2 regions of the Streptomyces sp. NPDC092370 genome follow, and region 1 is predicted to be linked to the other one. Evidence: riboswitches for the same ligand, from Rfam matches in the RefSeq annotation. Region 1 holds a riboswitch; the other holds the start of a gene.
What was found. Region 1 has a riboswitch for cyclic di-AMP ahead of ACIQHQ_RS25195 (NlpC/P60 family protein). Riboswitches for the same ligand answer to the same signal wherever they lie in the genome.

Region 1 (4,767 bases):
CGATGGTGCGGAGGTCCTCCATCAGTGTGTTGAACCGCTTGACGGCGTTGGTGGAGCGTGCGGCCATGCCGAACGCCTCGTCGACGCGCTTGAGCGCCTGCGGGAAGCTGATCTTCTCCCGCTGGGACAGGGCGTCGATCATCGCCTCGGCGCGGTCGCCGATGCCCCGCTTGGGGACATTGAGGATCCGGCGCAGTGGCACCGAGTCCTCGGGGTTGGCCAGCACCCGCAGGTAGGCCAGGACGTCCCGGACCTCCTTGCGCTCGTAGAAGCGGACGCCGCCGACGACCTTGTAGGGCAGCCCGACGCGGATGAAGACCTCTTCGAAGACACGGGACTGGGCGTTGGTGCGGTAGAAGACGGCGACATCGCCGGCCTTGGCCTCTCCGGCGTCCGTGAGGCGGTCTATCTCGTCGGCGACGAACTGAGCCTCGTCGTGCTCGGTGTCGGCGACGTAACCGGTGATCGTGGCGCCCGCGCCCGCGTTGGTCCACAGGTTCTTGGGGCGGCGGGACTCGTTGCGTTCGATGACCGCGTTGGCGGCACTGAGGATGGTCTGCGTGGAGCGGTAGTTCTGCTCCAGGAGGATCGTCGTCGCGTCCGGGTAGTCCTCCTCGAACTGGAGGATGTTGCGGATCGTGGCGCCGCGGAAGGCGTAGATCGACTGGTCGGCGTCACCCACCACGCACAGCTCGGCCGGCGGCACGTCGTCCGGGCCGGGGGGTACGTCGACGGGGTGCTCGCAGGTGCCGACCAGCTCGCGGACCAGGGCGTACTGGGCGTGGTTGGTGTCCTGGTACTCGTCCACCAGCACGTGGCGGAAGCGTCGGCGGTAGTGCTCGGCGACGTCCGGGAAGGCGCGCAGCAGATTGACCGTCGTCATGATCAGGTCGTCGAAGTCGAGGGCGTTCGCCTCGCGCAGCCGCGACTGGTACATGGCGTAGGCCTGGGCGAGGGTCTTCTCGAAGCCGTCGGTGGCCTGGGCGGCGAAGTCCTCCTCGTCGATCAGCTCGTTCTTCAGGTTGCTGATCTTGGCGCTGAAGGACTTCGGCGGGAAGCGCTTGGGGTCGAGGTCCAGGTCGCGGCAGACCAGGGCCATCAGACGCTTGGAGTCGGCGGCGTCGTAGATCGAGAAGGACGAGGTGAAGCCGAGCTTCTTGCTCTCCCGCCTCAGGATGCGCACGCACGCGCTGTGGAACGTCATGACCCACATGGCGTTCGCGCGCGGGCCGACGAGCTGCTCGACGCGCTCCTTCATCTCGCCGGCGGCCTTGTTGGTGAAGGTGATCGCGAGGACCTGGCCCGGGTGCACGTCCCGCTCGGCGAGCAGGTGGGCGATGCGGTGCGTGAGCACGCGGGTCTTGCCGGAGCCGGCGCCGGCCACGATGAGCAGCGGGGAGCCGGAGTGGATGACGGCGGCGCGCTGGTTGTCGTTCAGCCCTTCCAGGAGGGTGGCGGTGTCCACCACCGGGCGGGGGGCGCCGTCCCGGTAGTAGCCTCCCCCGCTCTCGGCTCCGCTCGAGCGGGGGGACCCCCATCGGTCCGGGGGCAGGTCGAACTTCCCGCCGAACAGATCGTCCGGAATCGACTCCGGTACGTGATCGTCCTCGGGTGGCGGCGAGGGCTCGTCCGCGGGGCCCCGCTGGGCCTGGAGGTTCGCCAGGAAGTTGTCGTCAAAGAGGCTGCTCATCGCTCTCCGAGTCTAGGGCGCCCCACTGACAGCCCGCCGCCGCCCTGGAAACATCGCCGCGCGCACGGGCTCCCGTCGGCCATCCGGCGGCGCGTTATCGCCCTGCATGACGGCATGATCACAGGCTGCTACGCCTGATCCAATTGCGGATAACTCATGACCAAACTCCCTCGATCAGTCACTGTGCGCAACGCTCATGGGGGAGGTCACGAAAATGTATCGGGCATATCACCCATCAACCTTCACAGGGGCCACACGAATTGGCTACGGTGCGACCAGGCCGCATGACCCCCACCGGCGAACGTCGCCGGGCCGCGCGGCCTCCGCCGAGTCCGGTGTGCCGCAGCGGCAGCCGGAGCCGGGGACCCAACCGTGAACCTGGGGTGAATCGGCCCGACTCCCTGTGCGGAGAAGGCCGTAGGGCAACCCTTCCGAACCATCCGCCCGAACCCGACAGCTAACCCGGTAGGCGGAACGTGGAAGGAGTCGCCTCCCTTGGCGTCGCACCGCAAGTCGCGTCCTACGGGTACGCGCGTAGCAGGCATACGGACCCCCGCCCTCGCAACGGCGGCCCTCACCTCCGTGGCCCTGCTGTCCCAGTCGGCCAACGCCACTCCCGAGGCCGACGGCAAGCCCAGCCTGGAGGAAGTCGAGAAGAAGGTCGACGACCTGTACCGGCAGGCCGAGTCGGCGACCGACAAGTACAACGCGGCCAAGGAGAAGACCGCGAAGCAGCGCAAGCGCGTCGACACCCTCCTGGACGACGTGGCCCAGCGCACACAGAAGCTCAACGAGGCGCGTGATCAGCTCGGTTCCTACGCCTCCGCCCAGTACCGCACCGGTGTCGCCGCCCCGGACACGGCGACGTTCCTGCTCGCGGACACCCCGCAGGACTACTTCGACCAGGCCCAGCTGATGGACCGGATGACGGGCCGTCAGAAGGTCGCGGTCGACGACTACGTCACGCAGCAGTCCGAAACGATGAAGAAGCGTCAGGAGGCCACCGAGAGCCTGGAGACGCTCACCGAGTCGCAGGGCGATCTGAAGACGGCCAAGGCCACCGTCCAGCGCAAGCTCGCGGACGCGCGCGAGCTGATGTCGAGGCTGACCGCCGAGGAGAAGGCGCGGCTCGCGGCGATCGAGAGGGAGCAGCGGGAGGAGGCCGCGCGCAAGGCCGACGAGCTGGCCCGGCAGCAGGCCGCGCGGCAGCAGGCACAGGAAGAGGCCGCGCGGCAGCAGGAGGGCGGCTCGTCGTCGGGGCCGTCGGGCTCCGGTTCGTCCACCTCGACGGTCCCGGCCGACTCCTCGTACGCCACCAAGGCCGACAAGGCGCTCGCCTTCGCGCGCGCCCAGATCGGCAAGCCGTACGTGTGGGGCGCCGTCGGGCCCGGTTCCTACGACTGCTCCGGCCTCACCCAGGCCGCCTGGAAGGCCGCGGGCGTCGACCTGCCGCGCACCACCTACGACCAGGTCGACGCCGGCACCACGGTCCCGCTCTCCCAGGCCCAGCCCGGCGACCTTGTCTTCTTCTACGACGATGTCACCCACGTCGGGATCTACATCGGCAACGGCATGATGATCCACGCCCCGAAGCCCGGCACGTACGTGCGCGAGGAGTCGATCTTCTACGACGGTGAGTCGGCCGTCCACAGCGTGGTGCGGCCGGCCTGAGCGGTCTCGTCGCGATGTGAGGGGCACGTGCGCGTGCCCCTCTCCTCGCGCGTCCGACGCCCTCCAGTGCCGCGGCAGGCAACGTTTGCCCGTTGAGGCGCGGCGTCCGGTGCGTGCTCTGGGGGTGCCCCCTGTTCGAAGAGCTCGGGAAAGTGCCGGCCGGACGTCCTCGTACGGGATGCGCTTGGGTTTTCGGCCGGTGCGGCGAGTGGGGGTGCCCCCTGCTCGCAGAGCTCAAGGGAGCGTGCCGGGCGTCGCGACGGGGCGAACGTTGCCTGCCGCGGCACTAGCATCGGCACCATGTCCGGTCCCTCCCCGTTTGCCACCTGGTGGGCGACGTATGCGCTGGCGACCGGTGTCGTGTCGGTCGGTCTCGACTCGGCGGGCTACGAGGTCCTCTCCCGCATCACCCTCGCTCTGGCCTGTACGGCCTGGCTGGTGGCGGCCACGGGCCTCGCCCAGCGGGCCCACGGCGAGTGGCGGGCGGAGATGGCGGCGGCGCTCACCACCGTGGCGACGACCGCCGTGCTCGGCACCGGCTTCTCCGCGACCGGTCCGCAGCCGCTCGCCGAGGCGCTGCTGGCACTCGCCATGCTGCTCTGGGCGGCGCTGCTCGGCGTGCAGGCCACAGGGCGGCGCGGAACGGTCTTCCTGCGCTGCGTGGCCACCCAGGGCCTCGCCGTGCTCGGCGCCACGCTCGCCGCTGCGGATGCGGTGGCCTGGCTCGCCCACGCGGCCCTGGTCCTGTTCTGGCTGGGCCTCGCGCTCTACTGCCTCGCACTGTTCCGCTTCCAGCCCCGGCAGGTGGAGGAAGGGCGCGGCGATCACTGGCTCGCGGCCGGCGCCCTCGCCCTCTCCTCACTGGCCGGGGCGAAGCTCCTCAGCGCCGACAGCGCACACCTGTACCTGTGGAACGAGGAGAACACCGACTCCCTGCGCACGACGACCGTCACGCTGCTCGTGCTCGCCCTGATCGCGTGCGTCGCCCTGTTCCTCGCCGAGCTCTTCTGGCCCCGGCACCAGTACGACGTGCGGCGCTGGTCGACGGTGTTCGCCGCGGTCGTGACGGCGGCGGCCGCCCTGGCCGTCGCCGACGCCCTGGACGCCCCCTGGCTCGGCGTCGCCGGAGAGGCGCTGCTGTGGGTCGCGGTGGCCGCCTGGGTCGGGTGCACGGCCTGGGCGCTCGCCTCGGCCCGCGCTCGGCGCTCCCGGATCAGGTCCAGAGCACGGCGATGAAGATGTTCGCCGTCGTCAGCAGACCGACCAGGCCGAAGAGGCCCTTGTCCACCTTCTCGTCGTCCCGCTTCACGTAGACCAGGCCCAGGATCACGATCAGCAGGGCCAGCTTCACGCCGATCTTGACGTTGTTCACGGACTGGTCGTCGGCCTGGTTGAGGCCCACCAGG
Region 2 (4,767 bases), on a different contig from region 1:
GCGCCTGACCACCCCTGGCACCTCTCCCGCCTGCGGACAGCGCCCATCCGTCGTTAGGGTCAATGCCGTGGCCACCAGCCCCCCACACCCGTCGTACCCCAGCGGTCCCACCGACGGCGCGCCCTTCGTCGGCTCAGGCACAGCCGGCTCCTCGCGGCCCGCCCACTGGTGGCAGCGCGCCTGGGTGCGCTACGGCGCGCTGAGCACGCTCCTCGCGATATCCGGCCTGGTCATCCTCGCCCTGGTCCGCGAGGAGACCGGCACGGAGGGGTTCCTGGTCGGGCTGGGGCTGGCCGTCCTCCCGGTGCCCCTGCTGATAGCCGCGTTCCGCTGGCTGGACCGGGTCGAGCCCGGCCCCTGGCGGAACCTGCTGTTCTGCTTCGCCTGGGGCGCCTGCGCGGCGGCGCTGATAGCGATCGTCGCCAACAGCTTCGCGACGAGATGGATAGCGACGGCGACGGCGGACCCGTCCAGCGCTGACACCCTGGGTGCGACGGTGATAGCGCCGGTGGTCGAGGAGTCGGCCAAGGCGGCGGCCGTCCTGCTGGTCTTCCTCTTCCGTCGCCGCGACTTCACCGGCATCGTCGACGGCGTCGTCATAGCCGGAGTGACCGCCACCGGCTTCGCGTTCACGGAGAACATCCTCTACCTGGGCACCGCCTTCGGCACCGACCAGCTCACCGGCGGCACCGGCATCGCGTCCGTCACGGCGGCGACCTTCTTCGTGCGCATCATCATGTCGCCGTTCGCGCACCCGCTGTTCACGGTCCTCACCGGCATCGGCTTCGGCATCTCCGCCATCTCGGCGGAGCGCCGGCGTCTGCGCCGCGTCGCCTTCCCGCTGTCCGGGCTGCTGCTCGCGATGGGCATGCACGCGATGTGGAACGGCTCGTCGGCGTTCGGCGAGTACGGGTTCTTCGCCGTGTACGCGGCGTTCATGGTGCCCATCTTCGGGCTGCTGACGTGGCTGGTGATCTGGACCCGGCAGCGGGAGCTGAAGACCGTGCGGGCGGAGCTGCCCGCCTACGCCGTGGCCGGCTGGCTGACCCCCGCCGAGCCGTTCGCGCTCGGCTCGATGCGGGCCCGGCGGATCGCCCGCCAGTACGCCCGCCGGCACGCGGGCAGGGCGGCGGCCCGGGAGGTGGCGCGGTACGAGGCGTACGCGACATCGCTGGCATTCCTGCGGCACCGGGCCCGGCGGGGCGGCACCGGCTCCGGCTTCGCCGTGCGGGAGGGGGAGCTGCTCGGCGAGTTGTGGCGGCGCCGGGAGGTGGCCCGCCCGGCACTGGACCACGCGGCCCGGATCACGGCCCCTCCGGTTCCGGTGGTGGCCCCGCCCTGGCCGGTGTACGGCGTGCACGGCTACGGCCACCAGCCGGCGCCCTACCCCGCGTACAACCCGTACCGTTTCTGAGGGCTCAGGCCGAGGCCTGAGTGAGCCGATCGAGCTGGGCCTGCGAGAAGGTCGGCTCTCCGACGCCGGCCAGTGCGGCCGGCTGCTCCACCGTCCGTGCGGAGGCGATCGGCGCTGCCACGGTCGGCCGGGCGGCGAGGCGGGCGAGGGCCGGCGCGGCCACGGGGACGTCCTGCTCAGCGGCAACGACCGCAGGGGAACCTCGTTCCACCAGGGATGCGAAGCTCCCGCCAACACCGCGCCGGAAAACCGGCGGCCCTGACGTCGAGGGGTCGTCGTCAGGGCCGCCGGTGCTGCAACGGATCTGTGCGGCTTACGGGTTCAGTCCCTTGCCCCGCAGCCACGCCATCGGGTCGATGCCGCTCGCGGATCCACCGGAGTGGACCTCCAGGTGGAGGTGCGCCCCGGTGACGTTGCCGGTGGCGCCCACGCGGCCGATGACGTCGCCGGTGCTGACCTTCTGGCCGACGCTGACGCCGATGGACGACTGGTGCGCGTACCAGATCTCGGTGCCGTCATCGAGGGTGAGGACGGTCTTGTAGCCGTACGAGCCGTTCCAGCCCGCCTCGGTGATGGTGCCGCTGTGCACCGCCTTGATCGGCGTGCCCGTGGGGGCGGCGAAGTCGAGGCCGGTGTGGTAGCCGGAGGACCAGTAGGCACCGGCCTGGCCGAAGCTGGAGGTGATGGTGTACGAGGAGGTCGGCAGCGTGTACTGCTTGGCGAGGGCGGCGAGCCGCTCGGCCTCGGCCTTCTTCTCGGCCTCCTCCTCCGCCTTCTTCTTGGCTTCGGCGGCCTTGGCCTTGGCTTCCTTCTCCGCCTTGGCGACGGCTTCCGCCGCTGCCTTCTCGGCGGCGGCTGCTGCGTCCTGGGCGGCCTTGGTCTCGATCTGGTCCTGCTGGAGCTCGACCTGCGCCATGATCCGGGCGCGCAGCGCCTCGCCGGCGCCCGCACCGGAGGTGCCCTGCTCGGGTTCCGCCGTGGCGGTGCCGAGGCTGCTGAGCGGGGTGGCGGAACCTTCGGGGGTGTCGTCGTCCGAGATGAGGGAACCCACCGAGGGCAGGTCCGGCACGGAGATGGACACCGGGGGCTTGCCGGTCTGGGCGCTGGCCATGCCGCCGGCACCCACGGCTGCTATGACACCGACGCCGAGGACGGTGGAACTGCGGGCGAGACCTCCGCCGCGCTGCTTGGTGACGCGGTGCCGGCCACGGACGGGACGGATGGACTCCTCGGTGGGGTTCCACTCCTGGAACGGGCCCTCGTCGGTGCGCTGACCGCCGTAGCCGAAGGTGTCGGTGTCGCGCTTCGGCGCGAACGGGGCCGCGGGGGCAGGCCGGTTGGACGCCACGTGGGCGTGCTCCTTTCCTTCCTTCTCGCCTACCGGGTTAGCTGACGGGTTCGGAGCAGGAAGGTCTCCTACGCGCGTATACCCGCCGTGCTTCCACGGTGGCATCCGCGCGATTCACCCCAAGTGGTGGTTCCCCGGTTCCCTTTCGGGATTCGGCGCGTGCGCACGGAGCCGCCTTCTGTGACGGCTGGGACGACCGCGCTGCGTTATCGAACGTTAATGGAGGCGCGAGGGGTATTCCAGCGATTCCACTTGATCATTAACCTTTTTCACGCGGACTTACCTGCCATGACCGGCTTAAATCGGACGAGTTGACCGCATCACAAGTGACTGACGAGTTTTGACGGTGCGTCAGTTGTTATGCGCGGTGGGACGGTTCGCTCACCGACCGTAAGGGACGTCGGCGGTGTGACGAGGAAATGCACCGAGGGCCGGAACCCTTTCGGATTCCGGCCCTCGGCCTTCAGTAGCGGGGACAGGATTTGAACCTGCGACCTCTGGGTTATGAGCCCAGCGAGCTACCGAGCTGCTCCACCCCGCGCCGTTGTGACTCCAGTGTACGCCATCCGCGGGACGGTTCGCGCACACCCACCGCTCAGCCGCCCAAGGTGCCCGCGTGGGTGAGGGTTTCCCGGGCGGTGAACGGGTCGTCGGACCCGGCCGGCCGGGTCCGTACGGCCGGCTTGTGAGCGGCGGGGACGGGCCGGCCGATCCGTTCCCGCCGGGCGTGTGCCGCACGGTCTCGGCGGCCCGGGCCCAGACCGACCCGGCCCAGCCGGCCCGCGATGCACCCTCTCCCCGGTGTGCGGCGCGGCGTGGCCGACCAGGCGTCCATGATCTGCCGGCCTTCTCGGCGTGCCGCCGCTCGGCGGTGACGGCGAACAGCGGGGCCCGTGTGCGGCGGCCAGGGCGTCCTCGCGCTCCGCGGCGCAGCCCCGGCCCTCCGCGTCGCCGGCCGGACAGACGACGGTCTCGTACGCCCCCGGCCCGGTGCCGGTACGAGCCGTACGCGCTGTCCCGCATTGTGAGGTACGCCTCACCGCCGGGGCTGCCGCCCGGCGGTGAGGTGCTCGCGCACGGCATTCGGCCGAGCCCGGCCGACGAGGACACCGGGTGCGCGAAGGGGGTGTCGGGGGGGGAGGGCCGGGCCCATGGTGCGGGCGACCGGGCCGTCGGACCGGCGGGAGGGGACGAGGAGGGCGAGTGCGATGAGCGGCGGCTGGAAGAACAGTGCTGCCGTCCTTCGTCTGCGCGCCGGCCTGATGGCCGCCGCCTCCGCGCCGTCGTCCCGACCCTGGAGGCGGCGCGACCCGGACGGCGGTGCGGACGGGGGATGTGTCGGGCCGATCGGCCCGCACTCAGCCCGGGAGGTGGCGGTTCGGGGCCTTGGCCCGCTCTTCGTGCTCCGGCAGGACGACGACCTGCGCTCCGGCGGCCGAGAGAAGGCCGCTGCCGTCGGCGTCGGCGACGAAGGTGTCCGGCTCCCGCCAGGCCGTGACGACCCGCCGTACGCCCGCGTCGAGGATCAGCCGGGCGCAGGGTGCGGGGCGGGAGGCGCGGCGGGCACAGGGCTCCAGGCTGCTGTACACCGTCGCGCCGGGGAGGCGCGGATCGGCCGGGTCGAGCTTCGCCAGGGCCGCCTCCTCGGCGTGCACGACCGGGTCGCCGGCCTCGCGGGAGTGGCCGCGGGCCAGTTCCGTGCCGTCGGCGGCGACCACCACCGCCCCCACGCTGAACGCCGTGTCCGAGGGCGGGCAGCGACCGGCCAGTTCGCAGGCGAGGGCCAGCCAGTGGTGGTCGGCCGCGGCGGGCAGCGGGCCGGTGCCCGGGGCCGTCGGCTCGTAGCGCATGAGGACGACGTCCTCGATCCGCCGTGACTCCAGCAGCCGGAGGCGGCCGCCCTGGTAGCCGCCGGGGCCGAAGAGGCGGGGCGCCCGGGGGTCGCCCACGAAGAGCGGGGCGAGGACCAGTTGGAGTTCGTCGGCGAGGCCCTGGGTGAGGAGCT

Region 2: linked by a shared signal. The riboswitch ahead of ACIQHQ_RS16905 (M23 family metallopeptidase) and the one ahead of ACIQHQ_RS25195 (NlpC/P60 family protein) in region 1 are both predicted to bind cyclic di-AMP.

What each region holds. Positions count from the first base shown of each region.
Region 1 covers NZ_JBIVQO010000008.1:344,158-348,924, reverse strand. Annotated here, with positions in the region: gene pcrA (DNA helicase PcrA) at 1-1,690, opposite strand, end outside; cyclic di-AMP (ydaO/yuaA leader) riboswitch at 2,005-2,178, shown strand; gene ACIQHQ_RS25195 (NlpC/P60 family protein) at 2,186-3,361, shown strand; gene ACIQHQ_RS25190 (hypothetical protein) at 3,662-4,597, shown strand; gene ACIQHQ_RS25185 (hypothetical protein) at 4,575-4,767, opposite strand, start outside.
Region 2 covers NZ_JBIVQO010000005.1:19,339-24,105, forward strand. Annotated here, with positions in the region: gene trmB (tRNA (guanosine(46)-N7)-methyltransferase TrmB) at 1-8, shown strand, start outside; gene ACIQHQ_RS16895 (PrsW family intramembrane metalloprotease) at 68-1,414, shown strand; partial or broken gene ACIQHQ_RS16900 (aldo/keto reductase) at 1,419-1,601, opposite strand; gene ACIQHQ_RS16905 (M23 family metallopeptidase) at 1,728-2,762, opposite strand; cyclic di-AMP (ydaO/yuaA leader) riboswitch at 2,774-2,930, opposite strand; tRNA gene ACIQHQ_RS16910 (tRNA-Met) at 3,230-3,303, opposite strand; gene ACIQHQ_RS16915 (dihydrofolate reductase family protein) at 4,121-4,767, opposite strand, start outside.